Regions from separate parts of the Bradyrhizobium sp. WYCCWR15520 genome, predicted to be linked through region 2. Evidence: predicted binding sites of a transcription regulator. Region 2 holds the regulator's gene; the other holds the start of a gene.
The links. Region 2 encodes PhoB, which activates phosphate uptake and scavenging genes when phosphate is short. Its sites were predicted from a motif close to TGTCATNNANCTGTCAT; they were not measured.
Positions count from the first base shown of each region.

Region 1: a site for PhoB is predicted at 4,263-4,279, ahead of AC0QUY_RS13580 (inorganic phosphate transporter). Genes of this name have one in related genera too.

Region 1 is NZ_JBWBWM010000010.1:147,029-156,456, forward strand. Features, by position in the region: gene AC0QUY_RS13570 (M20 aminoacylase family protein) at 72-1,244, shown strand; gene ppk2 (polyphosphate kinase 2) at 1,485-2,405, opposite strand; gene AC0QUY_RS13580 (inorganic phosphate transporter) at 2,582-4,210, opposite strand; gene AC0QUY_RS13585 (VOC family protein) at 4,542-5,012, shown strand; gene AC0QUY_RS13590 (UdgX family uracil-DNA binding protein) at 5,308-6,768, opposite strand; gene AC0QUY_RS13595 (putative DNA modification/repair radical SAM protein) at 6,874-8,112, opposite strand; gene AC0QUY_RS13600 (ImuA family protein) at 8,275-9,069, shown strand; gene AC0QUY_RS13605 (Y-family DNA polymerase) at 8,960-9,428, shown strand, end outside.
Region 2 is NZ_JBWBWM010000012.1:11,532-20,959, reverse strand. Features, by position in the region: gene AC0QUY_RS15125 (lysylphosphatidylglycerol synthase domain-containing protein) at 1-542, shown strand, start outside; gene AC0QUY_RS15120 (ATP-binding protein) at 585-1,883, shown strand; gene pstS (phosphate ABC transporter substrate-binding protein PstS) at 2,025-3,035, shown strand; gene pstC (phosphate ABC transporter permease subunit PstC) at 3,195-4,184, shown strand; gene pstA (phosphate ABC transporter permease PstA) at 4,189-5,034, shown strand; gene pstB (phosphate ABC transporter ATP-binding protein PstB) at 5,031-5,852, shown strand; gene phoU (phosphate signaling complex protein PhoU) at 5,864-6,580, shown strand; gene phoB (phosphate regulon transcriptional regulator PhoB) at 6,654-7,358, shown strand; gene AC0QUY_RS15085 (GcrA family cell cycle regulator) at 7,713-8,225, opposite strand; gene AC0QUY_RS15080 (acetylornithine transaminase) at 8,725-9,428, shown strand, end outside.

The DNA.
Region 1 (9,428 bases), on a different contig from region 2:
GGCGGTTGGGTGGACCGCCGCTTGCATGCTACAAAAGCCTTACGCGTTCCAAACTGAGGTTCGAGAATCCCATGCCTATCGTCAACCGCGTCGCCGATCTGCAACCCGATATTCAGGCCTGGCGCCGCGATATTCATGAAAACCCCGAATTGCTGTACGACGTCCACCGCACCGCAGCATTCGTGGCGGATCGCCTGCGCGAATTCGGCTGCGACGAGGTGGCTACCGGCCTCGGCCGTACCGGCGTCGTCGGCGTCATCAAGGGCAAGCAGCCCGGCAAGGGCGAGATCAAGGTGATCGGGCTCCGCGCCGACATGGACGCGCTGCCGATCGAGGAGGCGACCAACCTTCCCCATGCCTCCAAAACGCCGGGCAAGATGCACGCCTGCGGCCACGACGGCCACACCGCGATGCTTTTGGGTGCAGCGCGGTACCTTGCCGAGACCCGGAATTTCGCCGGCAACGCGGTCGTGATCTTCCAGCCGGCCGAGGAGGGCGGGGCCGGCGCCGCCGCCATGATCCAGGACGGGCTGATGGACCGGTTCGGCATCGAGCAGGTCTATGGCATGCATAACGGACCCGGGATTCCGATCGGCTCCTTCGCCATCCGGCCCGGCCCGGTAATGGCCGCGACCGACTCGATCGACATCAAGATCGAGGGCCTCGGCGGCCATGCCGCGCGCCCGAACAAATGCATCGATTCCGTCCTGGTCGGTTCGCAGCTCATCACCGCGCTGCAGTCGATTGTCTCGCGGACAATCGATCCCCTGGAGTCGGCGGTGATCTCGATCTGCGAGTTCCATGCCGGCAACGCGCGCAACGTCATTCCGCACACCGCCGAACTCCGCGGCACCGTGCGGACACTGACGGCGGAAGTGCGTGAGACGGTCGAGAAGCGGGTCCGCGAGGTGTGCGAGGGCGTGGCCAAAATGACCGGCGCCAAGATCGATCTGGTTTACGAGCGTGGCTATCCCGTCACCAACAATCACGCCGAGCAGACCGAGTTCGCGACGCAGGTGGCCAGGGAAGTGGCCGGCGCCCAGAACGTCCATGACATGCCGCCGCTGATGGGCGCGGAAGATTTTTCCTACATGCTGGAAGCGCGTCCCGGCGCGTTCATCTTCTGCGGCAACGGCGACAGCGCGGGTCTCCATCACCCCGCCTATGATTTCAACGACGAGGCGATCGTGTACGGCACCTCGTACTGGATCAAGCTGGTCGAGAACAAGCTCGCGGCGGCGTAGAGATTCTTCACTCTCGATCGCATGTGAAGTTTGATCGCACATCAAGGAAGGCCCGTATCTTTAGTGCGGGCCTTCATTATTTTCCGCTCAGCCGTGACCTGAGGCGTCCGGCGCGACGCTCAATATCTGAGCGAAGTGATCACCTCGAACACGGCGGCGTCGCCGATCCGCGACACGCCGGCGTTCGGGTTCGGGATATTGGGCTCAGCACATTGACGGCGCCGACCGTGAAGCGGCCGCTCAATAGCGCGACGGTACGTACATTTCGGCTGGAACGGGCGCGCGGCTATATTCGGGGTTGCGAACCCGCGCCGGCAGAACCACCCGCTCCTGCTTGATTTCCTGGTAGGGAATTTGTTCGAGCAGATGCGCGATGCAGTTCAGCCTTGCCTTCTTCTTGTCGTCGGCCTCGACGATGCTCCAGGGAGCTTCCGGAATGTGGGTACGCTCCAGCATCGCTTCCTTGGCCTTGGTGTATTGCTCCCAGCGGCTGCGCGATTCCACATCCATCGGGCTGAGCTTCCACTGCTTGAGCGGATCGTGGATTCGCATCGTGAAGCGCAAATACTGCTGTTCGTCGGTGATGGAGAACCAGTACTTGATGAGGATGATTCCAGAGCGCACGAGCATACGCTCGAATTCCGGCACCGACCGGAAGAATTCTTCAACGTCGTCTTCGGTGCAGAAGCCCATCACGCGCTCGACGCCGGCACGGTTATACCAGCTACGGTCGAACAGCACGATCTCACCGCCGGCCGGCAAATGCGAAACATAACGCTGGAAATACCATTGCGTGCGCTCACGCTCGTTCGGCGCCGGAAGCGCCGCGACGCGGCAGACCCTCGGATTGAGTCTCTGGGTGATGCGCTTGATGACGCCGCCCTTGCCGGCGGAATCGCGCCCCTCGAAAATCACCACCACCTTGAGCTTGTGGTGCTGCACCCAAGTCTGCAATTTTACCAGTTCGCCCTGCAGACGGAATAATTCCTTGAAGTAGACGCGCCGATCGATCGTTTCTTCTTCCGTATGGTCTGCAAATTCATTGGTCAGTGCATCGAGACGATCGTCGTCGATTTCAAGTTCCAGTTCCTCATCGAAACTATCAAGCATTTCCGCCTGAATGCGGTCGTGGATGGTGCCATCCGGCGGCTTTTTGGTCATGGCGGGCTCCAGCTGCAGAGCTGTTGGGGTCGTGTGATGTATGAACGTCGATGTCCTGCCGTATCATCAGTCAGGGCACTAGCGGAAAGCAAAAGGCCGGAGTTTGGTTCCGGCCTTCCGCTACCTGTCGAGGCTGCTGCCTGTGTGGCAGCGACCCTACCGTACCGGCCCGATACTCAGAACAGATTCGAGAACAGCACGTAGAGGCCTGCCGACAGGCAGATCGCGGCCGGCAGCGTCAGCACCCATGCCATCAAGAGATTGCGCACAGTCGCCATCTGCAGGCCCGAACCGTTGGCCGCCATCGTGCCGGCGACGCCGGATGACAGCACGTGGGTGGTGGAAACCGGCAGGCCGAACACGTCGGCGACGCCGATCGTGGAGGCGGCAACCAGTTCGGCGGACGCACCTTGCGCGTAGGTCAGATGCGACTTGCCGATCTTCTCGCCGACGGTGATGACGATGCGCTTCCAGCCGATCATGGTGCCCAGCCCGAGTGCGATCGCGACTGCGATCTTGACCCAGAGCGGGATGAACTTGGTGGCTGAGTCGAGCGAGGCCTTGTAGGCCTTGAGGGTGTCGACCTCTTCCTTCTTCAGGTCGTTTTCCTTGTCCTTCATCAGGAAGCGGATCGCCTCCGACGTCAGGTACATGTCGTTGCGGGTGTTGCCGACGGCTTCCGCGGGCACCTTGTTGAGCGAGCCGTATTTCTGGACCTGGTCACCGATGTCCTTCACCAGCATGGCCAGCGAGGGATAGGTGCCTTCGCTGATCTTGCGGGCAGAAACGTATTGCGTCACCGCAGGGCGCGGATCGCCGATGATGCTGTGGCCGGCGCCCCTGGCGGCGATTACCTTGGAGGCGGCCTCCGAGGTCTTCTGGAATTGCACCACCTGCGATTCCGGCAGCGCGCGGTTCAGCGCGTAGGCGGTCGGCACCGTGCCGATCAGGATCAGCATGATCAGGCCCATGCCCTTCTGGCCATCGTTGGAGCCGTGCGCGAAGCTGACGCCGGTGCAGGTCGCGATCAGGATGCCGCGTATCCACATCGGCGGCGGCTTGTTGCCTTCGGGCGCGGCATAGAGCGCGGGATTGCGGACGATGAACTTCAACGCCAGCAGCAGGATCGCGGCCATGCAGAAGCCGAACAGCGGCGAGAGCAACAGCGCGTAACCGATCTCGGTCGCCTTGGTCCAGTCGACACCCGAAGTGCCGTCGCGGCCGTGCATCAGCGCGTTGGCGATGCCGACGCCGATGATCGAGCCGATCAGCGTGTGCGAAGAGGAAGCCGGAAGACCAAAATACCAGGTGCCGAGGTTCCAGACGATCGCGGCAATCAGCAGCGCGAACACCATTGCGAAACCGGCGCTGCTTCCGACCTGAAGGATCAACTCCACCGGCAGCAGCGAGACGATGCCGAAGGCGACCGCGCCGGAAGAGAGCAGCACGCCGAGGAAATTGAAGAAGCCTGACCACATCACGGCGAATTCCGCCGGCATCGAGTGGGTGTAAATCACGGTCGCGACCGCGTTGGCGGTGTCGTGGAAGCCATTGACGAATTCGAAGCCGAGCGCGATCAAAAGCGCCACGAACAAGAGGATATAGGGCAGGTAGGCAGTGACCCGCATACCGGTCGCGTCGATATCGACGTAGATGCTATAGGCAACGTACAGCAGCCCGGCGGCGAGGATGCCGCAGAACAGGATCAGGGTCAGCGGATTGAACCCCTTGTCGAGGTTCGGCCGCGAAGCCGGCTGGACAGGCGTTGCGTCGCCGATCGTCGAACTAAGAGCCATATCGGTCATTCTGACACCCCGTCGAAATCGGCTGAGAGGCGGGCATTTTTGACCGAGGCACTTGAAGGTTAGATGACACGCGCGACCGGCAGCGCCGCTGAAGTTTGATCGCACATCAAGGAAAGCCTGTATCTCCAGTGTGGGTCTTCATTATTTTCCTTTGAACCGATTTATGATGCGCGGATCCAACAAGGCGCTCCTGAATTGCTTATCGGTTCAGCGGTTGGCCGATGGTCTGCACGCGAAAATCTCGTCTTCACTGTCGGCGGACGTTCATCTCATCCGTCCTTGGAACGAAAGCGGCCGTGCGCACGCTGGCCATTTGGAGGAAGGAGCCCCGATGAAGGTCACACAACATCTTTGGTTCGCGAAGGACATGGAGGCCGCGATCGGCTTCTACACCTCGCTCATCCGCGGTTCGTCGGTGCAGTGGGTTTCGGCCCTGCCGGCCGAGAGCCCGAGCGGTCCCGCCGGCAGCGTCAAGATCGCGGGCTTCACCCTGGGAGACCAGCGCTACATGGCGATCGAGGCGGGCCCGCTCGATCCGTTCAACCACAGCTTCTCGATCATGGTGGAATGCGACACGCAGGCCGAGATCGACCGCTTGTGGGACGCCCTGAGAGAGGGCGGCAAGATCGAGCAATGCGGCTGGCTGCAGGACCGCTGGGGCCTCTCCTGGCAGATCGCGCCCAGACGGCTGGGCGAGTTGATGAACGATCCCGACCCCGCAAAAGCCCGGCGCGTTGCGGAGGCAATGCTGAAGATGGTCAAGTTCGATATCGCAGAACTGGAGGCCACGGCGAGGGGCTAGGCCATCTCACCAGGCTGCTGATCCGGCGCCCGTTCGGTTCCGGCCGATGGACCGCCGAGCGCGGCTTATGGGGTAGCGCCGTGAGGAAAAAGAGGGTCGAGCGCTGCACGGCGCCGGGGCTGGAGGAGGACCGCGCAGCGCGTCGACCATGTAGGAGCATCATGGCGTGAACCAGAACGTCCCACATTCCCTTGAGAATGCGATTGTGTATCCCATCAATTAATGGTTGCAGACGGGGTTGTCAATTTTTCCCGTTATTTTTCACCAGATATTGCGGCTGCCGGCTTGGCGGAATTCAGGCCGCATGTGCTGATTTTCGCAGCACGGTAGCGGCTATTTTGAGGTCCTGAACGAAACGCCGGTATTCGCGCGCCTTGGCGTCGGCGTCCGGCAACCGCAGCAGATAGGACGGGTGCACCGTCACCAAGACCTTGGTGCCGTCGTCGAGATCGATCGGGCGGCCGCGGTTCTTGTTGATCGGGGTGATCTTGCCGAACACGCTTTGCGCTGCGGTGGCGCCCATCGCCACCACCAGTTCGGGTTCGATCGCGGCGAGCTCGCGTTCGTACCACTGCCGGCAGGCCTTGATCTCCGGCGTGCTCGGCTTCTGGTGCAGGCGGATTTTTCCGCGCGGCACAAACTTGAAATGTTTGACCGCATTGGTGACGTAGACCTTGCGGCGGTCGATGCCGGCCTCGTCCAGTGCGCGGTCGAGCATTTGGCCCGCGGGCCCGACGAACGGTTTGCCGGCGAGATCTTCCTTGTCGCCGGGCTGCTCGCCGACCAGCATGATCCGCGCCGTTTGCGCCCCTTCGCCGAACACGGTCTGGGTCGCGTTCTTGTAGAGGGGGCAGGCGCGGCAATCGGCAGCTTCCTCGCGCAGGGTCTCGATATCGTCGGCATGTTTGCGGGGCATGTCGTCTGCCTTGTCGCTTGCCTTGGATGGTTCCAGCCGTTTCTGCGGCTTGTGCGGTTCGGTCGCCGCGTTTGCGATCATCGCGCTGGCGGCGCGTCCGGCACCTTCGATCAGGGGTTTAATCAATGAAGCCTCCGGCAGGTTCCGCCAGTATTTCCGGGGCATCTCCTTCTGCATCGCCTGCACTTTCAGCCGGGCGGGATTGAAGATGCTGGCGTAGTAACTGCGCCAGGTTTCCTCCAGCCGATCGGCGGTCGGCGCTTCGCTCTTGGTGACGCCTGGCGTGAACGAGACGGCGTGGCCGTCCCAATGCGCACAGACGTCGGGGGTGAGGATCGACCATGGCATGTCGGCAAAGCGGCGCGCAAAGAATGGCGCGGCCAGTTCGACGATGTGGTGCTCCGGTTCGAACCAGGCAACGAAATGCGATTTCTGCTCGCGGCCGATTTCGCGGAAGCGGACAAAGGCATGCATCTTGTGCTCATCGCGGCGCACGGCTTTTGCCATCGCGGTGACGTCGGCCACATCGGGATCGGTTGCGAGTTCGAGCAGATCGTGATTACTTCGCAGCCGCCACAGCAGGCGATAGAGCAGGGCGAACCGTTCCGGGTTGCGGTGCAGGATCGCAGTTTCAGCCAGCTCGACGAATTTGGCGGGGACGTTGAAGGTGGTGCCCTGTGGGGGGTCGAGCGGCGGCGCAGACGGCTCAAACAATTCGGGCGCATCGCCGGCTACACGCCACGTCACGTCGGAGGGGTTCACATCGTTTAGCGCCAGCGCACGCGCGGCTTTGCGCCAGCCATCGAAATCGGTTTCGCTGTCGAGGGTGATGTGGTGCATGTCTCTCCTCCTCGTCATTGCGAGCGAAGCGAAGCAATTCATTTCTCCGCTTGCTGAGACATGGATTGCTTCGTCGCTCGCGCTCCTCGCAATGACGCTGTGGGTTCAGAACCCAAATCCCAACTGCGTCGCCTTCGGTTTGAACCTCTCCTTCAGCCCCGCGCCATCGAGCAGATGCGGGGAAGGGCGGTGGTCTGCGAGAACGATAAACGGCAGCGCCTTCTTCTGCGGAATGTGCAGCCGCACCAGATCGGCCAGGCGGATCGAGGTCAGGCGGCGCGTCGCGATGATGCGGTCGACTGCCCTGGTGCCGAAGCCCGGCACCCGCAACAGCTCTTCGCGGCTGGCGGTCGCGACATCGAGCGGGAAGCGGCCGCGGTGGCGCAGCGCCCAGGCGAGTTTCGGATCGATATCGAGCGGCAGCATGCCCTCGGCCTCGTCGACGATCTCGCCGGCGTCAAAGCCGTAAAACCGCATCAGCCAGTCGGCCTGGTAAAGCCGGTGCTCGCGAACCAGCGGCGGCACCACAAGCGGCAGCGCGCGGCTGGCGTCCGGGATCGGGCTGAAGGCCGAATAATAGACGCGCTTGAGGCGGTAGGAGCCGTAGAGGTTGGCGCTGGTATCGAGGATGGTTTTGTCGTCGGCCGCATCCGCGCCGACGATCATCTGCGTGCTTTGCCCGGCCGGTGCAAAGCGCGGCGGCTTTGCTTTCGTTGCGTTCTTGTCGTTCTCCTGCGCTTCATCGAGCCTCAGCCGCAGCCGGCCCATGGTGCGGCGGATCGCGCGCAGGTCCTTTTCCGGCGCGAATTTCGCAAGACTGTTTTCCAGCGGCATTTCGATATTGATGGAGAGACGGTCGGCATATTTGCCGGCCTCCGCGATCAGCGCGTCGTCCGCTTCAGGAATGGTCTTCAGATGGATGTAGCCGCGAAAATGATGCTCCTCGCGCAACTTTCGCGCGACGCTCACCACCTGCTCCATGGTGTAGTCGGCGCTGCGGATGATGCCGGAGGAGAGAAACAAGCCCTCGATGTAATTGCGTCGGTAGAAATCGATCGTGAGCTTCACTACTTCATCGACCGTGAAGCGGGCGCGCGGCACGTTCGAGGAGGTGCGGTTGACGCAATAGAGGCAATTGTAATTGCAGGCGTTGGTCAGCAGCACCTTCAACAGCGAGATGCAGCGTCCGTCCGGCGCGTAGGAATGGCAGATGCCCATGCCTGATACGGTCGAACCGAGGCCCTTGCCGTCGCTGGAATCCCGCTTCTCGGTGCCGGAGGAGGCGCAGGAAGCATCGTATTTCGCGGCATCCGCCAGGATTTCCAGCTTACGTTGCACGTCCATCGTCGAATCCCTTTGATTCCGCTCATGAATCGCCCGGGTGTCGATCCTGATTGACTCCGCCGGGCCTGTTAGCTTTATATTAGAACATATCATGAACAAATGAGCCAGCCGCGGGTTCACTCGGGAAGAAGCGGTAAGGCCCAATTTCCGAAGGAGCGGCGCATGAGCACCGCACGCACCAGCACGCTTGCAAGTTTGCGCGGAAGCATCGAACGCCTGGAGGCGCATGGCGATGCGCATGACCTCAACAGGATCGCGCTTGGCCATAAGGCCGCGGATACGATGTTGCAGGGCGGGCTGGCGCTATCAGCGGTGCATGAAGTGTTCGCCGAGGGACATCAGAGCGCTGTGGCCACCGGCTTCATCGCCGGCCTTGCGGGACGGGTATCGCCGCGCCGGCCGCTGGTCTGGGTGCGGCAGGATTTTTCGGAAATTGAATCGGGCGCGTTGTCGATGAGTGGGCTCTGCGAATTGGGGCTCGATCCGCGGCTGCTGGTAACGGTGCGCGCGCCCGATACCGACGCCGCGCTACGGACTGCCGCCGATGCGCTGGCCTGCGACGCGCTCGGCGCCGTGGTGCTGGAGGTGTGGGGGCAGGCGCGTCAGCTCGATCTCGTCGCCAGCCGCAAGCTCACTTTGGCCGCGCAAGCCTCCGGCGTCACCGCGCTGCTGCTGCGGATGGCCGCCGAGCCGCGGCCTTCGACCGCGGAGACAAGGTGGATCGTGCGTGCCGCGCATTCGCCGCCGGGATCGCAGTGGAGCGCGTGGGGCGCGCCCGTTTTCGACGCGCATCTCGTTCGTAACCGTCATGGCCCGGTTGGCCGCTGGATCATGGAATGGAATTGTGATGAGTGCTTGTTCAGAGAACCCACGGCGTATCCTCAGTCTCTGGCTGCCACGCCTGCCCATCGACCGCATCCAGCGGCGGCTTATGCAGGCCAACGCCGCGCAAGCTGAAAATGCCAAAACAGTTTCGGGCCACGCTGCCTGCAATACGAACGGTGCGCTCCCTCTCCCGCTTGCGGGGGAGGGTTGGGGTGGGGGTCTCGTCCCGAGTCCCACTTTAGAGATGAAGCACCCCTCCGTCGTCGTTGCCAAGCAGCACAATGCCATCCTGATCCATTCGCTCGACGAGGCCGCCGTGCGCGCCGGCCTCTCGATCGGCCTGCCGCTCGCCAATGCCCGCGCGATCTGCCCTGAACTCACGGTGTTCGACGCCGACGAGGCTGCCGACCGCAAGACGCTCGATGACATCGCCGACTGGTGCGACCGCTTCACGCCACTGGTGGCGCTCGATCCGCCGTATGGGCTCTATC
Region 2 (9,428 bases):
CCTGGCTCAACCGCATCGCGGCGTTCGCCATCATCATCGGACTGGTCGGATATGTCGCCTGGGTCTGGGCCCAGCCCCGCAGCGTCGGCCGCGGGCCGTGGACGGTCACGCTGCCGGGCGGCCCACTGACGCTGCTGCAGATCGCCATTGGCATCGTCGATCTCGGCTTCTGCGCGCTGGCGATGTACATGCTGGTGCCGGACGAGCCCCAGATCGGCTTCGTCGTCGTCGCCGTGATCTTCGTCTCCGCGACCCTGCTGGGCTTTGCCAGTCATTCCCCGGGCGGGCTCGGCGTGTTCGATGCCGCCATGCTGGTCGGCCTCTGGCAGATGGACCGGGAGGAACTGCTGGCCGGCATGCTGCTGTTCCGCGTCCTCTATTATATCGGGCCCTTTGTCATATCTGTAATCTTGCTGACGCTTCGGGAGATTATCATCGGCGCGCGATCGAAGCGCCTGCGCCAACTGGCGTCTGCCGCCGATCCCGAGCCGAGGCATGAAGCCCCCGTCTATGTGCGCGAGCGTGGAGACACGGGCACCTGATGACGCGGCGGGGGCTTCGCGATTAGAGGAAAAGCCTGCGCCATGGCGATCGACGATTCCCACTCTTCCTCCTTCTTCGCACCGTGGCCGGACCGGTTGCGGCACTCGGCCATCATCCTGCTGGCCGCCGGCCTCGCGCTTTGCGCGCTCGTGGTATTGGCCGATCTCTCGCTGGCCCGCGCCGTGGCCGTTTTCATCTGTATCGCCGCCGCAGCGCTGGTGCCGTGGCGGCTGCATCATGTGGCGGCCTCGCGAGACGATGTCCGGGCCGTCAGCCCGGTCGAGTCCGCTGCCGTCAGCGCGGTCGTTGCCGGCATGCCGGATCCGGCCGTGCTGCTCGACCGCGCCGGGCGCGTCATTCATCTCAATGCGGCTGCTGCCCAGCTTGCGCCCGCGCTGCGCAAGAACGAACTGGCGCAGTTCGCGCTGCGCTCGCCGGAAATCATCACCGCGCTGCGCGAGGCGATCGCGACCACCGAGCCGCGCCGGGCGACCTATCTGGACCAGGTGCCGGTCGACCGTTGGATGGAACTGATCATCACGCCGGTGCCGGTCCCCACCCTGTTCGGCGGCACCGAGAAATGCATGCTGCTGACCTTCCACGACCAGACGCCGCTGCGGCGGGTCGAGGAGATGCGCGCCGACTTCGTCGCCAATGCCAGCCATGAACTGCGGACGCCGCTCGCGGCGTTGTCGGGTTTCATCGATACGCTGCAGGGTCCCGCCAAGGACGACGCCAAGGCGCGCGAGCGCTTTCTGTCGATCATGCATACGCAGGCGACGCGGATGGCGCGGCTGATCGACGATCTCCTGTCGCTGTCGCGGGTCGAATTGTCGGCCCATGTCCGGCCCGACGCCTCCGTCGATATCGTGCCGATCATCCGCCAGGTGGCCGACGGGCTGGAGCCGCTGGCGCGCGAGCGCCAGGTTGCGATCGAAATCGATCTGCCCGCATCGGCGACGATTGCGGGCGACCGCGAGGAACTGCTGCGGCTGTTCGAAAACCTGATCGAAAACGCGCTCAAATATGGCGCGTCCGGCGAGCGGGTGGTCGTCTCGCTGAGGCAGGCGACATCTGCTGAGGGTGCGCCGGAACTCCGCGTCATGGTCCGCGATTTCGGCCCCGGCATCGCCCCGGAACATCTGCCGCGGCTCACTGAACGGTTCTACCGGGTCGATGTCGGCGACAGCCGCGCCCAGGGTGGAACCGGGCTCGGTTTATCCCTGGTGAAACATATTCTTAACCGCCATCGCGGCCGGCTTTTGATCGAAAGCGTGCCCAAGAACGGGGCCACCTTTACCGCCTGTTTTCCCCAGGCGAAAACCCCTGTAGCGCATTGAATCTAAGCGATTTCAATCGCTTAGGATTGTCATCCAACTGTCATCGAACCTTCGTAAAAGCTCTATCGACCGCCCCTAGATGGACGGTGCGTGAGCGCGATCGGGCGCATTGGCGCTTCGCTCACCAGATGGAGACCAACCATGAATTTCATGAAAGCTATCGTCGCTGCCGGCCTGGTCGCCGCTTCGACGTCGGCCTTCGCTGCCGATATCACCGGCGCGGGCGCGACCTTCCCCTTCCCGCTCTATTCGAAGTGGGCTGATGCCTACAAGAAGGAGACCGGCAACGGTCTGAACTATCAGTCGATCGGCTCTGGCGCCGGCATTAAGCAGATCCAGGCCAAGACCGTGACCTTCGGCGCCAGCGATATGCCGCTGAAGCCGGAGCAGCTTGAAAAGGACGGCATGATTCAGTGGCCGCAGGCGATGGGCGCGCTGGTGCCGGTCGTGAACCTCGAGGGCATCAAGCCGGGTGAGTTGGTGTTCTCCGGCGAGCTGCTCGGCGACATCTATCTCGGCAAGATCAAGAAGTGGGACGATCCCGCGATCGCTAAGCTCAATCCTAAGGTCAAGCTGCCCTCCGACGCGATCACGGTGGTGCGCCGTTCGGACGGCTCCGGCACCACGTTCATCTGGACCGACTATCTCTCGAAGACCAATGCCGAGTGGAAGGCGAAGGCCGGTGCCGGTACCGCGGTTGAGTGGCCGACGGGCGTTGGCGCCAAGGGTAACGAAGGCGTCGCCGGCAATGTCAGTCAGACCAAGAACTCGATTGGCTATGTCGAGTACGCCTATGCCAAGCAGAACAAGCTGACCTACGGTGCTGTCATCAACAAGGCCGGCAAGACCGTGCAGCCGACGATTGGCGCATTCCAGGCCGCGGCCGCCAATGCCGATTGGGCCGGCGCCAAGAACTACTTCGTCATCCTGACCGACCAGCCCGGCGATGCGTCGTGGCCGATCACCGGCGCGACCTTCATCCTGATGCACAAGGATGCGACCGACAAGGCGGCGTCCCAGGAGGCCATCAAGTTCTTCAAATGGGCGTTTGAGAAGGGCGACAAGATGGCCGAAGAGCTCGACTACATCCCGATGCCGGACTCGGTGGTCAAGCAGATCGAAAAGACCTGGTCGTCCGAGATCAAGAGCTGATCGGTCCAGCACTTCGCTACACGATCGCTCAACCCGGGATGCCCCGGGTTGAGCACCCCTCTCGGGACAGGAGAGGCAAGAACAAAGCGCGAGCCGAAAAAGCCGTGCACCGAAGTCCGGGTCATTGGGCTATAAGTACAGGGGATTGGCGTGGCAGAAATGACGGTTGATAGCGACGTAATGGATGCTGCTGGGCCCTATGATCGCGCAAAGGCTCTCAGCGCGTTCAAGCTCGGCGACGTCACCTTCTACTGGATCACGCGTGCCTGCGCGATCTCGGTTCTGCTCATCCTCGGCGGCATCATCATTTCGCTCATTGTTGGCGCCTGGCCCGCGATCCGCGAATATGGCGCGGCCTTCCTGTGGACGCAGCGCTGGGCGCCGTCGGCCGATCCGCCGGTGCTGGGCGCGCTCGGCCCGATCTATGGCACGCTGATCACCTCCGTGATCGCGATGATGATCGCCATTCCCGTCGGCCTCGGCATCGCGATTTTCCTCACCGAGATCTGTCCGATCTGGCTGCGCCGTCCGATCGGACTTGCCATCGAACTGCTGGCCGGCATTCCCTCCATCATCTACGGCATGTGGGGTTTCTTCGTGCTGGGCCCGTTCCTGGCCAACACCTTCCAGCCGTTCATGATCAGCGTGTTCGACGGCGTTCCCGTACTGGGGACGATCTTCGCTGGTCCGCCGTCCTATCTCAGCTTGTTCAACGCGTCATTGATTCTGGCGATCATGGTATTGCCCTTCATCACCGCGATCTCGGTCGACGTCTTCAAGACGGTCCCGCCGGTGCTCAAAGAGGCCGCCTACGGGGTGGGGTGTACCAACTGGGAAGTCGTTCGCAACGTGGTGATCCCCTACACCCGAGTCGGAGTGATCGGTGGCATCATGCTGGCGCTCGGCCGCGCGCTCGGCGAAACCATGGCGGTGACCTTCATCATCGGCAATTCGTTCAAGATCCAGTCCTCGATCTTCGCGCCGGGCACCACGATATCCGCCGCCATCGCTTCCGAATTCGCCGAGAGCGACGGGCTACATCAATCCGGCCTGATCCTGCTTGGCTTGCTGCTGTTCGTGCTGACGTTCTTCGTTCTTGCTGCCGCAAGGCTGATGCTGATGCGGCTGGAAAAGAAGGCGGGGAACTGAGATCATGAATCCGATTTACGTATCCCGCCGCCGCAACAACATCATCGTCAAGTTCCTGTGTCTGGGCGCCGCCTTGTTCGGCGTGACCTGGCTGGCGCTGATCCTGTTCACGCTGTTCTACAACGGCGTCACCGGGCTCAATCTCGCCGTCTTCACCCAGGATACGCCGCCGCCGGGTTCGACCGATGGCGGCCTGCGCAACGCCATCATCGGCTCGATCATGATGACCGTGATCGGGGTCGGCATCGGCGCGCCGCTCGGCCTGTTCGCAGGTACGTATCTCGCCGAATACGGCAAGCACGACAAGCTCACCTCGGTGATCCGCTTCATCAACGACATCCTGTTAAGCGCGCCCTCGATCATCATCGGCCTGTTCATCTACGGCGCCATCGTCGCGCCGATGGGCGGCTTCTCAGCCTTCGCCGGCTGTCTGGCGCTCGCCGTGATCGTGATCCCGGTGGTGGTCCGCACCACCGAGGACATGCTCGGGCTGGTGCCCAATCCTTTGCGCGAGGCGGCGTCCGCGCTCGGCATGCCGCGCTCGCTGGTGATCCGGCGGATCGCCTACCGCGCCGCGCGCGCCGGCCTGATCACCGGCGTCCTGCTGGCCACCGCCCGCGTCGCCGGCGAAACCGCGCCGCTGCTGTTCACCGCGCTGTCCAACCAGTTCTTCAGCCTGGATATGACCAAGACGATGGCGAACCTGCCGGTCACCATCAACAACTTCGTCCAGAGCCCCTATGCCTACTGGAAGCAGCTCGCCTGGGCCGGGGCCCTGCTGATCACGCTCACCGTACTTGCCCTGAATATTGGCGCGCGCATTCTTGGCGCCGAGAGGACATCCAAATGACCGATCTCTCCGTATCCGTGAGTTCCGCGAGCGGGCCCGTTCCGCAGGTAGCGCTGCCCGAGGCCGCGCCGAAGGTGACCGCGCGCGGCCTGAACTTCTACTATGGCGAACACCACGCGCTGAAGAACATCAACCTGACGCTCGGCACCCACCGCGTCACCGCCTTCATCGGCCCGTCCGGCTGCGGCAAGTCCACGCTGCTGCGGATCTTCAACCGGATGTACGACCTTTATCCCGGCCAGAAGGCGACCGGTCAGCTTATGCTCGACCAGACCAACATCCTTGACCCCAAGCTCGACCTCAATTTGCTGCGGGCCCGCGTCGGCATGGTGTTCCAGAAGCCGACGCCGTTCCCGATGACGATCTACGAAAACATCGCCTTCGGCATCCGTCTCTATGAGAAGATCTCGAAGTCGGAAATGGACGGCCGGGTGGAGAAGGCGCTGCGCGGCGGCGCGCTGTGGAACGAGGTCAAGGACAAGCTGAACGCCTCCGGCCTCTCGCTGTCCGGCGGCCAGCAGCAGCGGCTCTGCATCGCCCGCACGGTCGCTGTCAGGCCCGAGGTAATCCTGTTTGACGAACCCTGTTCGGCGCTCGACCCGATCTCGACCGCCAAGATCGAGGAACTGATTCAGGAACTGGCGGAGGACTACACCATCGCCATCGTCACCCATAATATGCAGCAGGCGGCGCGCGTCTCCGACAAGACCGCCTTCATGTATCTCGGCGAGCTGATCGAATTCGACGACACCAACAAGATCTTCACTTCGCCGAGCGACCGACGCACCCAGGATTACATCACCGGCCGGTTCGGCTGAGGAGACAAGACATGGCTTCCGAGCACACCGCCAAGGCGTTCGACAGCGACCTTCAGGAACTCACCCGCCTAGTCGCGGAGATGGGCGGCCTGGCCGAACGCATGATCACCGAATCCGTCGACGCGCTGGTCCGCCGCGACGTCGCACTCGGCAAGCGCGTCGTCGCAACCGATGTCGAGATCGACCGCCTGCAGCATTTGATCGAGGAGCGAGCGGTATTGACCATCGCCCGCCGCCAGCCGATGGCGATCGACTTGCGCGAAATCGTCGGCGCCATGCGCGTCGCCACCGATCTGGAGCGGATCGGCGATCTCGCCAAGAACATGGGCAAGCGGGTCGCGGCCCTGGAGAACGATTTCCAGCCGCTGAAGCTGATGCGCGGCCTCGAACACATGACCGATCTGGTGCAAACGCAGGTCAAGTCGGTGCTGGACGCCTATGCCGCGCACGACCTGCCGGCGGCAATGGCGGTCTGGAAAGGCGACGAGGAAGTCGACGCCATCTGCACCTCGCTGTTCCGCGAACTTCTCACCTACATGATGGAAGACCCGCGCAACATCTCGTTCTGCATTCATTTGATGTTCTGCGCCAAGAATATTGAGCGGATCGGCGACCACGCGACCAACATCGCCGAAACCGTGTTCTACATGATCGAGGGACAGCAGATGCTCGACAAGCGCCCGAAGGGCGACATGACGACGTTTGCTACGACCGTGCCGAATAGTTGACGTAGCGTTTTCGAGCGAAGTGGAGGCCGGTTCGCGTGAAGAAAACGCGTCAGACAGAAGAGGCAAGAAAAGGATGAGCGCACGCATTATGGTGGTCGAGGACGAGGAAGCGCTGACCACGCTGTTGCGCTACAACCTCGACGCTGAAGGCTACGAAGTGGAGACCGTAGGCCGCGGCGACGACGCCGATACGCGGCTGAAGGAGCGCGTGCCCGACCTCGTCGTGCTCGACTGGATGCTTCCGGGCTTGTCCGGCATCGAGCTCTGCCGCCGCCTGCGCGCCCGGCCCGAAACCAAGCAGTTGCCGATCATCATGCTGACCGCGCGCGGCGAGGAGAGCGAGCGGGTGCGGGGGCTTGCGACCGGTGCCGACGACTACATCGTCAAGCCGTTCTCGGTGCCGGAACTCCTGGCGCGGGTGAAAGGCCTGTTGCGTCGGGCAAGCCCGGAGCGGCTCGCTACCGTCCTGACCTATGGCGACATCGAACTCGACCGCGAGAAACGCCGCGTCGCGCGCTCCGGCCGCCAGATCGACCTCGGCCCGACCGAATATCGCCTGCTGGAATTTTTCCTCGAACATCCCGGCCGCGTCTTCAGCCGCGAGCAATTGCTCGACAGCGTCTGGGGCCGCGACATCTATATCGACGAACGCACCGTCGACGTCCACATCGGCCGCCTGCGCAAGCTGCTCAACCCCGGCCGCGAGCAGGACCCGATCCGTACCGTGCGCGGCGCCGGTTATGCGCTGGATGACCGGTTTGCCAAGGTGGAGCCGTAAGGCTTCGCTATCATCCGCGCAAACTCCACCGTCGTCCCCGCGAAAGCGGCAGCTCTCTCATCGTCATTGCGAGCGAAGCGAAGCAATCCATAGTGCCACGCGGCAAGTATGGATTGCTTCGTCGCTTTCGCTCCCTTGCGCAAACGCTTCGGCGTTTGTCGCTGGCAATGACAGTGGTTGCCGCATCGGCGATCCGGATGCGGGGGTACAGGTCTATCGATAGACCGCAATCGCGGAGAGAGCCCCTCACCCCAACCCTCTCAGCGCGAGCTTCGCTCGTCGTGGCCCCGCAAAAGCGGGGCGAGGGAGCGCACCTTGCGCGGAGCGCTTACGTCTCGCGCAAATGAGCGCGCCTTACCTCGTCTGCTTCGGCTGCTGCCGCCGCCGATCGGCGGCCGGTTGATACGCCACGCGCGAGTGATGCGCGCAGTAGGGCAGGCCGCTGAGCGCCTTGCCGCCGCAGAAGAAGAATTCCGGGCTCGAAGGATCGCCGACCGGCCAGTGGCAGGTCGCCTCGTTCAGTTCGAGCAGCGACAGCCGCTGGCTCATCGGCACTACATTGTCGAAGGCGACCGGATCGGCCTCGATCTCCACCTCGAAAGCGTGCGCCAGCGCGGTGTTGCCGCGCGAGACCGGGCGCGACACCCGCATCATCTGCTGGGCGGCGGGGCGTGCCTTGCGCTGCCGCGGAGCGGCCGAGGAGGGACTCTTGGCTCGGCCGGACAGGCCCAGCCGGTGCACTTTGCCGATTACGGCGTTTCGCGTCACATTTCCGAGTTCCGCGGCAATCTGGCTCGCGGACAATCCGGCTTCCCAGAGCTTCTTCAGCTGCTCGACGCGATCGTCGGACCAGGTCAAAACCGTCATCGTAATCTTCCCTTCGCATCGCGCCGGCCAATCGAGGGCAGCGCGGGCGATGTCATTCGTCTCAAAAATCCCTGCGGTCAGAATCCCTTAGCCCTCGCCGGGCGCGTTAACCGCGCCCGAACGTTTACGCCTGCACAAATGGACTCTTAGGGATCAGAACTGCCGCACGAGATGTCGTACCCGACAGCCCAAACGCTACAATATGGCGTGACTCGGGCGCAAGAGTCCGCGCCCCAACGTCCACATCTTCTGACATCTAGGCGTTTCACTGCGTGTTTTCCACCACACCGCAATCCTACGGATTTTGGCATCTTGCACTGCAGGAAAGGCCGTTCCGTGGCGTGTTGACAGCGCTCCCGGCCGACATAGAATACCTCTCACGTGCCGCCCTTAAGAGGCGGCACGTTTCGTTTTCGCCAGACCGGCTGCTGCCGCGTTCGCGCCACTGCCTGCGTGTCCCCGGCCGGTCAACCTTCAGTGCAAACCTTTTGTGATTGCCATGACCAATAGCGCCACGTCGCATCTGCTTCCCGTCTTCGCCAGGGTCGATCTCGGCTTCGAAAGCGGCGAGGGCTGCTGGCTGACCGCAACCAATGGCGAGCGCTATCTCGATTTCACCTCGGGCGTCGCGGTGAATGCGCTGGGTCACTGCCATCCGCATCTGATCAAGGCGCTGCAGGAACAGGCGACGAAACTCTGGCACATGTCGAACCTGTTCAAGTCGCCCGATGGCGAGAAGCTGGCCGCGCGGCTGTGCGAGCAGAGCTTTGCCGACCTGGTGTTTTTCTGCAATTCGGGCGCGGAAGCAATGGAGGGCGTGATCAAGCTCGTGCGCCGCTATCAATTCTCCAAGGGCCATCCCGAGCGCTATCGCCTCGTCACCTTCGAGGGCGCCTTCCACGGCCGCACGCTGGGCACGCTCGCGGCCACCGGCTCCGCCAAATATCTCGAAGGCTTTGGCCCGCCGATGGACGGTTTTGACCAGGTGCCGCATGGCGATTTGGAAGCCGTGAAGAAGGCGATCGGTCCCAATACCGCGGGCATCCTGATCGAGCCGGTGCAGGGCGAAGGCGGTGTGCGCTCCGCGCCGCAATCCTTCTTCAAGGCGTTGCGCCAGCTCTGCGACGAGAAGGGCCTGTTGCTCGCGTTCGACGAGGTGCAGACCGGCATGGGCCGCACCGGCGATCTCTTTGCCTACAAGCG